Regions from separate parts of the Lysinibacillus sp. PWR01 genome, predicted to be linked through region 1. Evidence: riboswitches for the same ligand, from Rfam matches in the RefSeq annotation. Region 1 holds a riboswitch; the other holds the start of a gene.
The links. A riboswitch is a leader RNA that binds a small molecule or an ion and turns the genes downstream of it on or off. The one in region 1 is predicted to bind FMN.
Positions count from the first base shown of each region.

Region 2: linked by a shared signal. The riboswitch ahead of ribE (riboflavin synthase) and the one ahead of ACEVFT_RS09220 (ECF transporter S component) in region 1 are both predicted to bind FMN.

Region 1 is NZ_JBHERJ010000047.1:361,831-368,584, reverse strand. It holds gene ACEVFT_RS09225 (sodium-dependent transporter) at 1-1,347, opposite strand; gene ACEVFT_RS09220 (ECF transporter S component) at 1,589-2,176, opposite strand; FMN riboswitch at 2,395-2,581, opposite strand; gene ACEVFT_RS09215 (RNA polymerase subunit sigma) at 2,719-4,005, opposite strand; gene sigX (RNA polymerase sigma factor SigX) at 4,002-4,535, opposite strand; gene ACEVFT_RS09205 (ATP-binding protein) at 4,614-6,389, opposite strand; gene ACEVFT_RS09200 (response regulator transcription factor) at 6,382-6,754, opposite strand, start outside.
Region 2 is NZ_JBHERJ010000016.1:52,944-59,697, reverse strand. It holds gene ACEVFT_RS02140 (YibE/F family protein) at 1-397, opposite strand, end outside; gene ACEVFT_RS02135 (YibE/F family protein) at 394-1,518, opposite strand; FMN riboswitch at 1,739-1,864, shown strand; FMN riboswitch at 1,981-2,106, shown strand; gene ribE (riboflavin synthase) at 2,333-2,971, shown strand; gene ribB (3,4-dihydroxy-2-butanone-4-phosphate synthase) at 2,998-3,627, shown strand; gene ribH (6,7-dimethyl-8-ribityllumazine synthase) at 3,643-4,110, shown strand; gene ACEVFT_RS02115 (spore germination protein) at 4,265-5,716, shown strand; gene ACEVFT_RS02110 (ATP-binding protein) at 6,028-6,754, shown strand, end outside.

The DNA.
Region 1 (6,754 bases):
TTAATATTGCAGTAGCATATTAACAAACACGACAAGAATGATAATCGGTACGACAACTAACATTAACATACGATATGACGAATAATAGCCTTGTCCCATTTGACTACCCATTAACAACTCTCTTTTCACAAATTCTTTATCCACTACATGGGCAATAAAGATAGCAATGAATAAATTTCCTAATGGAAGCATGATGTTTGACACTAGAAAATCAGTTGCATCAAAAATACTTTTCTCAAAAATCGTTACATCCGATAAAACACTAGAAGAAAGTGCTGCTGGAATAGCTGCAATAAATACGACTATACCAAGTAAAAGTGTCCACATTGGACGGGATTTCTGACTATGTTCCATAAATGCCGCGACAATAATTTCATATAAACTAAATGATGACGTTAATGTAGCAAATAAAAATAGTAATAAAAACATCGCTAAAAATACTTCACCGAATGGCATTTGACTGAAAGCTGTTGGTAGCACCATAAATAGCAAACCTGGACCCGCTGCTGGCTCTAAATCAAAGGCGAACACAACAGGGAAAATCGCTAATCCTGCTAAAAATGAAACTAGCACAGTTAACAGCACAACAGAACCTGCTGAATTGGGCAGACTTACATCTTTTTTTAGATAGGAACTATATGTAACAAGACAAGAGAATCCTACTGCTAACCCAAAGAACGATTGCCCCAGCGCTTCTAATAATGCCTTTCCAGTAATATTCGAGAAATCAGGCCATAAGAAGAATTTTACGCCCTCCATTGCCCCATCCAATGTAACAGCGCGCACAACAAGGACAATGAACATTATAAAGAGTAGCGGCATCATCCATTTATTGGCCTTTTCGATCCCATTTTGTACACCTAACGAAATCACAAGTACATTGGCTAATGTAAACAACACTAAACCAACTAGCGTAATCCAAGGCGTACCTATAATTTTTCCAAATAGCTCAGCTGGATCTACTGCTGGATCGATTACAGCGCCAGCAACACCGAGCCCGCTATAAATAAAGATCCAACCTCCAACTACACTATAAAAAGTTAATAATAAAAAACAACCTAGTACACCCATTCGACCAATCCAAGCCCAGCCTGGCTTTGTCGGAGCGATTTTTTTATATGCCGTTACAGCCTCCGATTGTGTACCACGTCCCAAAACATACTCGGACAATAGCATTGGTAACCCTATTAATAAGGTAAATAACACAAAGATTAGGAAAAACGCTCCTCCACCACTTTGTCCCGTTACATAGGGTAGTTTCCAAATTGCCCCTAGTCCAATTGCAGCACCCGCTGATGCTAGAATAAATCCTAATTTACTAGACCACTGTCCCTTTTGTTCACTCATCTCTTCAAACTCCTCAAACATTCTAAACTCTTCCCTATTTTACATGAAAATATAGCTTTCGACTAGGTCATAATGATAAAGTACTAGATAGCTAGCTTACTCCATTACTTTTTTCTATGTTTATCCGTTAGTTTTGCCTTTCTATCCGTTCCTTTTAGTAATTTATCCGTTACACCTTAAACCCTATCCATCATTTCTTCAACAAAAAACCTCGGGTATATTCACCCGAGGTTAGCGTATATTATTTTGATATATAGATAGAACGCTGACGGTCGATCCATTTGCGCATTGTAGTAAATAAAAACGCCATAATAGCCGTTAATAAAATACCTTTCACAATGTTAAATGGTAAAATCCCAGCGACAATCATTTTATAAAGTGAGTCACCTACAACAGGTTCCATTCCTAAGAAGTATGTGTACATCGGTAAAAATACTACATAGTTTAAAATACTCATGCCTACTGCCATTACGACTGTACCTGTTGCTAAACCTCCAACAAGACCAGCAATTGTTTTAAAGCGATTAAAAATAAAGCTTACTGGTAAAATAAATAAAATACCTGTTGTAAAGTTAGCAATATGACCTACTGGCACACCTGTTGGCGTTCCTGAGAAAATCCAATCCAATACATTTTTAAATAACTCTACTAAAATACCAGCTACAGGCCCCATTGTGATGGCTGCTATTAATGCAGGCATATCACTAAAGTCCACTTCCAAAAATGCTGGGAACGGCGGAATTGGGAAATTAAAAAGCATTAATAAAAACGAAATACTGCTCAGCATACCAATCGTAATAAACGATTGAAGTTTAACATTCTTCTTCATAGAAAACTCTCTCCTCTTTGCTGATTCAATCTCGCAAGAAGAAAGGTGACGATCTTTCAATTGTTAGCATGAAAAAACCCTTATGCATGAAAAAGCACAAGGGAGAAAGGCATGACGAATAAGCGTCAATATAAACTATTTTTTGAGCACTGTTTAAAAAGCCCTACAAAAAAGCGCTCGGCTATAGTTCACTTCATAACAATGAATGACGATCGTACCTCCATCTTCTCCCATCCAGACTTTAACTGTCGGCCTTGGAATCACACCAAGTCAGCCATGCAAATAAATTTGCACAGGTCGCGGGCTGAAGAGTGTAGCATAAACCATTCGAGTTAATGAAAAACATTAACGGTTTACCACTCTATTACCGCCGGTCGGGATTTTCACCCTGCCCCGAAGATGAATCATATTATTTTATACTACAACCTTACTATAATTAATTATCAAGAAAAAGTAAATAGTTCTGCTTAAAAAAATCCGATTAGATTTGTATGTATTATAAAAATGGAGCATTCCATGCTACAGGAATGCTCCATTTTTGACTAAGGCATATATTGTTTATTTGGCCCCACAGGCTTTGGCAAATACGTTTTCAAATCGAATCCTTCCCAGCTTTCTTGGACCACATTATCTAAGCGTAATTGTTGGCCAAAGCCAGCGGCAGTTAACATCATGGCCTCAATCAATTGCGTGGCGCGGATTGGCTCCATCGATGCTAAATCTAAGGGGATATCAAATGTAACGACGACACCTTCCGCTTCCTCTTTCACGGTATAAGTCACGTTTTCAGGAACAACTGTTACATAAACATCATCATTTTTGTTTTTCATGAGTGTAAGTGCCTCTGTAACATTTACAAATGTTTGACGGAAATCTGGTGACAGATATTCCGCACCATTACCATCTTGGTATAAATAATAATTAAAATGTTTGGCGTTTGTTAATGACATAGCTTGGCTTGGCTCGCCCTCTTGAGAAAACTCATAAGGTGTGCCATCTTCATTTTGAATCTCCACTTCCGTATATTCAGAATCTGAGAATGTATCTTCCAAAGTTCCTTTGTACTCATTGACGGTAGCTGAAGCAACATCATAGTCATTGTCCTTTGGTAAAACGTGGACAAGCTTGTCTTCCTTCTCCTTCAGTTCACCTTTAAAAGGATGATAATCTGTAAAACCTTTGGCTTCTTCATCAATTTGAGGAGCGTATTTCTCATACATCTGTAAGGTAGAAGGTTTTTCTGTTCCAAAATCAGTTGCTACACGCTCATTTGGTATCACATATGTCATTGGAACACTTTCCGCATCACGTCCTGCTAAACCAATACGGAAAACGACAGCATCTTTCACATCTTCCTCATAGACAGATGACCGTAAAGATAACATGCGCTCATGCTCCGATACAATACTGGATTGAAGCGCTTCATCCTGCGTAGCAGCGTCTTTAGCAGAACGATCTTCCTGTAAAGTAGCGTAATTAGCCGTTTCTGGAGTACTAGCTAGATCTTTTTGGCTAGCGTCATTATTCATGAACATGGAGCCAACGAGTACCGTTAGCGCGAAAACTGCTGCTACACTCGTAAAAATCGGCATTTTTCGGAACTTAGATCGTGATGGTCGTTCATCTTGGCTCAAAGGTTTACTTTCTTGTCGTGCTTCTTCATTCACTATAGGTTGTTGTATCGCTTCTTGAAGGTGACTATTATCCTGCAAGCGAGCATCTGCCATTAACCGATTTAATATTTCTTCTTTTGAACGGTGGTCAGAAAGCTTAGGGGCATTGTTCAATACATATTCAAGCTGTTCATCATCAAATGGCTTATGCGTCATTGCCGTTTCGCCTCCTGTTCTCTAATCGGCTGTAGCTGTTGCCTTAAAAATTTAATGGCTCGATGCTGGGTCGTTTTTACCTTAGCTTCTGTCCAATCTAGTATTTGCGCTGTTTCTGCGATCGATAAGTCCTGAAAATAGCGCATTATAATGACCATTTTTTGGTCGCCTGTACAGTTTTCAAGTGCTGATTCTACCTGCATAAATTCATCACTGGCCTGTAGCATATCTTCCGGTGATGGTGTGGTTGAATGGAGCTGTTCCGTTTCCCAGTCAAAGAAATCATGTGAATGCTTTTGGCGTACAGCTTGCTTTCTAAAATGATCAATCGCTACATTTTTGGCAATAGCAAATAGCCATGTTTTCTCACTACTATTCCCTGCAAATTGATCATATGAGCGCAACACTCGTACATAAACTTCATGTGCTAAATCTTCGGCAAGTGTACGGTTTTTTACTAAATATATTAAAAACTGAAACACGTCTTGGTGATATGCATCGTATAGTCGATGGAACACGGAGTCATTCAAAGCACTCCACCCCCGTTCTATAATATTTGTCGTCTTACATTCATAGAAGTTACAGCCAATTAATAGCAATACATGTTATTAATCGAACGGTAAATAAAACGTGAAGGTCGTACCCTCTTTCAGCACACTGTCTACCATAATATTACCTGAGTGTGCCTTCACAATATTTCTAGCAATGGCTAAGCCGAGACCAGTTCCACCTTTGGAACGGGTACGTGCCTTATCGGCTTTGTAAAAGCGTTCAAAGACATATGGTAAGTCATCCTGAGGAATGCCATGCCCTGTATCTTGAACAGATATTTTAGCAAATGTCGGCTCCTGCTCGATTTTTACAGTCACAGACCCTTCATCTGTATGTCTAAGTGCATTATCGACTAAATTTGTAAGCACTTGTTCAATCCGATCCTCATCAATATTAATCATGGCCTCGTCATTAAATTCACTGTCAAATTGCAGACGAACGTGCTTTTCCTTTGCTACCTGAGCAAATTTTTGTGTAATACGCTCGAATGTCGAATTGATCGGTAATTCATCTTTATAAAGCGTCATATGCCCTGATTCCATGCGTGCCAAATCTAATAGATCTGTCACAAGGCGACCCATTCGCTTCGATTCATCATAAATAATTTTGGTAATCTCATTACGCTCTTCCTGATCCTGAATAAAATCATCGTCCATTAATGCTTCAGAGTAACCTTGTAGCATGGCAATCGGTGTCCGTAGTTCGTGAGAAACATTGGCGATAAAATCGGATCTTAGTTTTTCTAAGCGATGTTGTTCAGTCATATCACGAATAACAGCCACAGCCCCACGTATCATTTCACCACTATAAAGAGGACTAATCGTAAATGTATAGTAGTTGCCATCCATTTCAATTTCCTCTTCTAGTTTATCCTCAAACATCAGCACATGATCAAGCATATGATACAGCTCTGGGGGGATAGGCTTTGCACTTTGCGAGCCTTTATTCACAAACCACTTTTGCATTAAACGTTCTGCTGGTGGGTTACTTAATAATATTGTACGATCACGGTTAAAGGTAATCACTGCATCTGTCATAGATGTCAAAATATTCGAAAGCTGTTCGTTTTCTTGATTGATAACCTCTAAATTGTGCTTTAATTGACGACCCATTTGGTTGAAGGCAACGGCAAGTTGACCAATTTCATCATTTTGCGTTGTAGGCATTTTCGCTTCAAAATTTCCTTTCGCAATTTCAAAAGCCAACTCACGCATTTTTCTTAATGGCGAAGTAATACGTGAAGAAAGGAAAAATGCGAAGAATGTCGTCAGCACAAATGCTATGAAGGCAGCTAAAAAGACAATTTTCGTTGTTTCCTTAGACGTTTTATGTAGCGCATCTGGGCTTTGATAGATGAAGACAGCTCCATGTACTGCATTTTCAACATTTAGGGGGAAACCAAGTACGACATACGATTCCATCTTTTCTTGATCAGTAGAAGAAGGCATCATCATTTCTTTAATAATGGGTTCATCTGATTGAAACACTTCATGAAAAGATTTATTGGCTAAAATAGTATCTTGTATTTCTTTTTTGTTGACACCCTCCTGCATTGCAAAGGATACTTCAACATGGCTTATCGCGATCAATGCATTGGTCCCTGTAGGTAAAATATCTTTTAATAATTCCGAAGTAGATTCTGCTGTTTCATTGTCATCTACTATACTTGCCACTGTTGCAGCTGTCTGACGCAATGAAATTTCTGCTTGCTGCATATGATAATTTTGAAGAAATTCAAGCATTAATACCGTGAAAACAAATAATACAAATGAAACGAGAAGCAATATGGTTACCCATAGCTTCCCGACAACACTATTCCATATTCTATTCATTGACAACCTCAAATTTGTATCCAACGCCCCAAACTGTCACAATCATTTTAGCAGCGTTTTCAGAAACTCGGTTGAGCTTTTCACGTAACCGTTTTACATGTGTATCCACTGTACGTAAATCACCAAAGAAGTCATAATGCCATACTTCTTTTAGTAGTTGTTCACGGTCAAATACTTTGTCTGGCGATTTCGCTAAAAAGTACAGTAATTCATACTCTTTTGGTGTTAAATTGACCTCAATCCCCTCTGCTGTTACACGGTGTGCGTCGTGATCAATCATTAAATGCTGGAACACCACCAAATCTTTTGAAGAGGATGCATTCGTCGTTGGTGAGAAAGCTTGTGAACGGCGTAAAATAGCCTTC
Region 2 (6,754 bases), on a different contig from region 1:
CTGATGCACCAATCTGCACAAAATTAACGCCAATGTAGAGGGAAAAGATACTAATTTCTTCAGTCGATTCTTCACCAAACCCTTGGATCATCGATTTTTCTGTAATAAAGGTAATAAATAGCAGTAACACAACAATCGTCACCATCGTCGCGATAAAGGCTGTAATGGTTTTACTGTTTGTTTTATTGATATAGAAAAGGCTAATACAACTAATGACCGTACAGGCTATAAACGTCAAGATAATGGGGCTATTTTTAGGGTTTGTCATTAAAAAGATGGTGATAAAGAGTACACCAAAGTTTAGAAATAAAGAAAGAAATGAGCGGACACCCTGCTTACCACCTACTATCACCATCAACGCAAATAAAATAACTGCTAATAAGACGATAACATTCATTCTTGAACCCTCTTTCGATTAATGAAAAATATAGCAGTATACTGACTAATAGGAATCGTGAGGACAACACCAATCCCCCCTGCTAAGGCACGGGCTAATTCTAAAGAAAGATTCAAGGACAATGTGAGTCCTAATGTGGAAGAATTTTTCAAATAGAGAATAATCATAGGTATGGAGCCGCAAAGGTAGGCAAAGAATAAAATACTTGTAATCGTACCCATGATATCTTTACCAATTTCATGCCCTGAAGTTTTAAGTGCCTTCACAGAAATAGAAGGGTCTTGTTCATATAAAGCAAATATGGAGGAAGCCATCGTAATAGAGACGTCCATGACAGCCCCAAGTGAGCCAATAAATAAACCTGCCATAAAGACTGTGCGATAGGGCCGTGTTAAAAATTGCATTTCTTCATAACGAAGACCATTTTCACCTGTCAACCACATCACAATTGAGCTAATGATAAGTGCTATAATGGTTCCTAAAAGTGTGGACACAATGGCTACATACGTTTTTGTATTCAATCCGCTAATAAGTAGGAGCGAAATAATGGTAAATAACAGGGCACAAATACCACTAACGAATAACAGACTTACGCCCCCATGTGTAACATAAAGATCTAATGCAAATGATAAGATCAAGGCATTGACAACCAAACTAATGATAGAAAACAAGCCCTGTCTTTTGCCTATAATGAGTAAGGCAAAAATAAAAATCCACGCAATCATGATCATGGTTTGATCACGTTTTAAATCGAGGATGGTACCTGTTAACCCTGATTGTGTTGCGTGATTATCTATGGTGACAAAGATTTCATTGCCTACATGGTATTTTTGATCAAAAGCACCAGAAGAAGAATAGTCATTCATCAAATGAATGGATTGCCCCTTATACTGTCCATTTTTGATCATGGCCGTAATTTCCTGTGTAAACAATTCATCCTCATTCTCATACATATCTGTCATCGGTTCCGATTCTGTGACGTTCACCTGTATTACTTCCGCTATCGGTCGATCATAAAATTGTTCATTATGATGGACGAAAACAATTGAAATTCCACAACAGAGTGCTAATAAGGCATAGAAAACACCTTGCTTAAACGGTATATTTTTTAAAAATGTCAAGGAAATGACCTCCAAACTGTTAGACTGAATAGTCACCTGTAAAGGAACGTTTTTTTGATTGAGAAGTTTCACAAACAAGTTAAATGTCATCATTTTAATAATTTCTTTTACATTTATCAAGTCACGTCAGAGCTGCTTAAAATTTATATGACGAAAAAAATTTAAAAAGAAGGATGGATAATATAATAAAATAGTGTTATCGTAAGACTAGCTAAATAAAAGTATCCTTCGGGGTAGGGTGAAATTCCCGATCGGCGGTGATGAAGCAATTCAAAGTCCGTGAGCGCAAGCTGATTTGGTGCAAATCCAAAACCGACAGTGACAGTCTGGATGGGAGAAGGGTAAAAATGCGAGCTTTTTAAATTGATTCTAATTTAGAAGGTTTATTTGACTATGCATTTATTACGCCACTTCCCAATCATCTTTTGGGAAGTTTTTTTATTTAGCTACAATCGAATAGAAGATGTTCTTCGGGGTAGGGTGAAATTCCCAATCGGCGGTGATGAAGCAATTCAAAGTCCGTGAGCGCAAGCTGATTTGGTGCAAATCCAAAACCGACAGTGATAGTCTGGATGGGAGAAGAACAAATGAGATGACAGTCTATGGAAAAAATCGTTTTCAAGTAGGCTTATTTGTTGATGTCTTATACTCCCAAAACCCCTTTGATGAAAGGGGTTTTTATTTTTTTATTTATTGTTAATTAGTGAAGGGAGAAGGATAAAACACAAAAACAGGTGGATAGAATTTCAGAAATGACGGATAAAACTTCAAAAGTGAAGGATAGAAGTGCTAATAAAGTAGAGTAGGTGATGAAATGTTTACAGGGCTTGTAGAGGATATTGGTGTCGTAAAAGCTATGCAAAGCGATTGGGACAGTATGAAAATTACGGTTCAATCAGCCATGATAGCGGAGGATGTCAGGCTTGGCGACAGTATAGCAGTCAATGGTGTTTGTTTAACGGTGACACATTTTACTGATCAGCAGCTTACAATGGATGTTATGCCTGAAACAGTCAAAGCAACAAATTTACAGCAGCTGGCACTTGGTGATTCTGTTAATTTGGAGCGTGCCATGCCTGCCAATGGACGATTTGGCGGTCATTTTGTTGCTGGTCATGTTGATGGAGTCGGTAAAATTTTGCGCATACGTCCAGTAGCAAATGCCGTTTATATGGATATTGAAATGTCAGAAGAACTAACAAGCTTTTGTATTCCGAAGGGTTCCATAACTATTGATGGCACAAGCTTAACCCTTTTTCATGTTGAAGCGAATCGTGTCACGATTTCACTCATTCCTCATACTTACAAAGAAACCGTTTTAGGTATGAAGAGGGTTGGAGCAATCGTTAATATCGAAACAGATTTAGTTGGTAAATATATTTTACAGCAACTAAAAAAAGGGCAAGTAACGCCAACAATTACGAGAGATTATTTAGCACAACATGGTTTTTAAAATAACAGAATGAGGAGATGATAATCGTGCTACATACAATTGAAGAAGCCATTGAGGATTTAAAGCAAGGCAACATGATTGTGGTGGTCGATGATGAGGATCGGGAAAATGAAGGAGATCTGTTGGCACTCGCTGAATTCATCACACCTGCAACGATCAACTTTATGGCAACCTATGGTAGAGGTTTAATCTGTACACCGATTTCGCAACAGATCGCACAAAAGCTAGATTTACATCCGATGGTTCAGCGCAATACGGATAACCATCAAACCGCATTTACGGTGAGTATTGACCATGAAGATACAACGACAGGGATTAGCGCCTTTGAGCGTGCATTGACAATACAGAAAATGATAGAAAAGCAAGCTAAGCCGACTGATTTTCGTCGACCAGGTCATATTTTTCCGCTGATTGCGAAGGAGCATGGTGTGTTAGAACGGAGAGGGCATACTGAAGCGACAGTTGATTTGGCGAAGCTTTGTCATAGTATACCAGCAGGTGTTATTTGTGAAATTATGGGGGATGATGGGCAAATGCTTCGTTTTGAGGAACTGACAAAGTTCGCGGCACATCATGGCTTAAAAATGATATCAATAGAAGCATTGGTTGTTTATCGTAATCAGTTATCCACAAATGAAAATAAAATTTCTATTTAAAAAGGAGCAAGAACAATGGGTCAAACATTTGAAGCACAATTAATTGGAACGGATTTAAAAATTGCAGTAGTTGTAGGTCGTTTTAATGAGTTCATTACAAGCAAATTATTGGATGGAGCAATGGATGGTTTAACACGCCATGGGGTTGATCCCGCATCTATTGATGTCGCATGGGTTCCAGGGGCTTTTGAAGTTCCTTTTATTGCGAAACAACTGGCAGAAACAAAGAAATATGATGCCATTATTGGTTTAGGTACCGTTATTCGTGGCTCTACAACTCATTATGACTATGTTTGTAATGAATCAGCAAAAGGCATTGCCAATGTATCGTTAACAACGAATGTACCTGTTATTTTCGGTATTGTCACGACTGAAAACATTGAACAGGCGATTGAAAGAGCAGGCACGAAATCTGGTAATAAAGGCTATGATGCTGCAATGTCTGCGATTGAGATGGCGAATCTAAAGAAAATGATTGGATGAGGATAATTTGAATAACTCGTCACAACATTTGTTTCTTTGAATATTTTGAACAACCGTGGGAAAAATATGCTTAAGTGTATTTATTGAAGGTGATTGTTTTCATAAATGTACTAATCTTGAGCTGGCTCAGTAGGAGATGAGAAGTATTTCATCAATGGAACAAATGATCAATTTGAAAATGTTGAAATCACTATTTCAACGCTCTGCTGATGTGATTTTCCAACAATATAATTTTCAGCAATATACAGTACATTTGATAACTTGTGATGCAATGGTCAATGAGCAAATACTTCAAACTGTGGTTGTTCAACGTGTTCAATCTTTGTTAAGCAAAGTCTCTGAGGACATGTTAGAGGAAGAAATCGAACAGCATTTACACATACCCTATTTACAAAAGATTTCATCGAAAGAGGATGCAGTGACAAGAGTCTATAAAGGCCATGTCTTATTGTATTTTGAAGAAAATCAGTTACTTTATTCTAGCGATATTTCAAAAAGACCAAATCGAGAGCCTGGGGAAACAACACTAGAACTAGTGGTCAAAGGACCTAGAGATGACTTTATTGAAGATGTTTTTATTAATATTGCTTTATTAAGAAAACGATTACCCACTAATTCTTTTAGTGTTGAGACATTAGAAATTGGCAAGCGTTCTAAAACAACAGTAGCCATCCTTTATATGGAAGACATTGTGAATTTAAATATGCTGGAACAAATTCGACTTCAATTACAAAAAATCGATACGGATATTGTTATCAATGGTGATTTGTTAATGGAAACAATCGAAAAGACAGCAACCATCCTTCCAAGACATGATTATACAGGAAGACCTGATTTTGCTTTGCAGTCATTAATTAATGGGCGAATATTAATAATGATTGATGGCGTATCCTATGCTTTAATTACGCCTACAAATATTATGCTACTCTTTAAATCGGCAGAGGATAATGAATATCCAATCATTGTCAGTTCACTGGAGCGATTACTTCGAATTGTAGGGATATTAATTAGTATGCTATTACCAGGTTTGTGGCTTGCGTTGACGACTTATCATCAAGAGCAGCTTCCTTTTATTCTTCTTGCAACGGTTGTTGAGTCGAGAACAGGGCTACCTTTTCCAACGATTCTTGAAATATTAATGATGCTATTTATGTTTGAATTGTTTCGGGAAGCCAACTTGCGTCTACCAAGTGCAATCAGTGGCTCAATCAGTGTTGTGGGAGGATTAATTATTGGTGATGCTGCCATTAAAGCAGGTGTTACAAGTCCTTCGATGATTGTTGTGATTGCCATTTCAAGTATTGCTGCTTTTACACTGGTCAATCAATCCTTTGTGACGGCTATGAGTATTTTTCGATTAATCATTATTATGGCTTCTGCGTTTTTTGGTTTATTTGGTTTCTTTATTTCAGTCTTTTTCATACTGCTATATACGGCTAATATGCAAGTCTTAGGAGTGCCCTATATAAACTTTAGTGCAGACTTTGAAAAGGGCAGTCTTCGAAAGTCATTATTGCGCCCCTCTCCAAAGAGCTATACGAAACGACCTTCGTTTTTAAAGCCACAGGATCAAACACGTACTTCGGATAAGAAGAAGCAAATGTAAGAGAAGATCAGGTATTGTCGGTACCTGATCTTTTTTGTGACCTTTGCTTTAGTGGCCTTTTTCATTTTCCATTTAAATAGGAAATGAGACATAAAACGCTATTACTTACCTTTTTAGTTTACTTTCTTGTCAAGGATTATTAAACTATTGGTTACGGTGTGTAATTTTAGGAATGAATAAAATAAAAATTGATTTTGTGTTTTAATTTATGTAGGATATACAAGCAATGTTTGCTTTACAAACAAAAAATAGAGTTAATTATAATATAATAATATTCTAGAATATTTATAGATGAGGAAGTACCGTTTTTTATGAAAAATAGAAAAATAAAACTAATATTAATTCTATCAACGATTTTATTATGTTTGTTTACAAGTTTAAACATCTTTACATCCTATGTAAAAATAAAAAAGACCGTTGAAGAGTCGATTGCCAATCAAAGTTTAGAGGCAGCCCATTCTATTGCTGCATCCATTGATACGGATGCATATCAGCAATTTTTGAATAATCCACAGGAAAATGATTATTATTGGAAAGTAAGAAGTTATTTAAATGATGCAAGAATAAAATTAGGGGCACTATTTGTTTACACCTTAAAGGTGGACAATCCTGAAGTATCAATAGCCATGATTACGGGGATGCCAAAAGAAATGAAAGAGGGCTTTGGAATTGGGGTGATTTGTACTGTTCCTGCAAAGCAAGTTAAAAAAGCCTATAACGGTGAAACCTATGTCACAGAGGTAATTCATGATTCTGTACATGGGTCTTATTTGTCGGTTGGTGCACCCATCAAAGATGACAATGGGAAAATTATCGGGTATTTAGGCATTGACATCAGTGCAGATACGCTAAATGGTATTAAGGGTAAAGTCATTGAAGACAACTTATTTAATTTTATTTTTAATGGTGTGCTTATTTTAATTGTCATCGGTTCTTTTTTATTTTTACAAAGATGGTATCAAAAAGAGGTAGCGAAGGAAGTTGGAGCTACAGAGGACACGTACCTAGCAGAAATCAAAACATTGATTACTTCGGTGT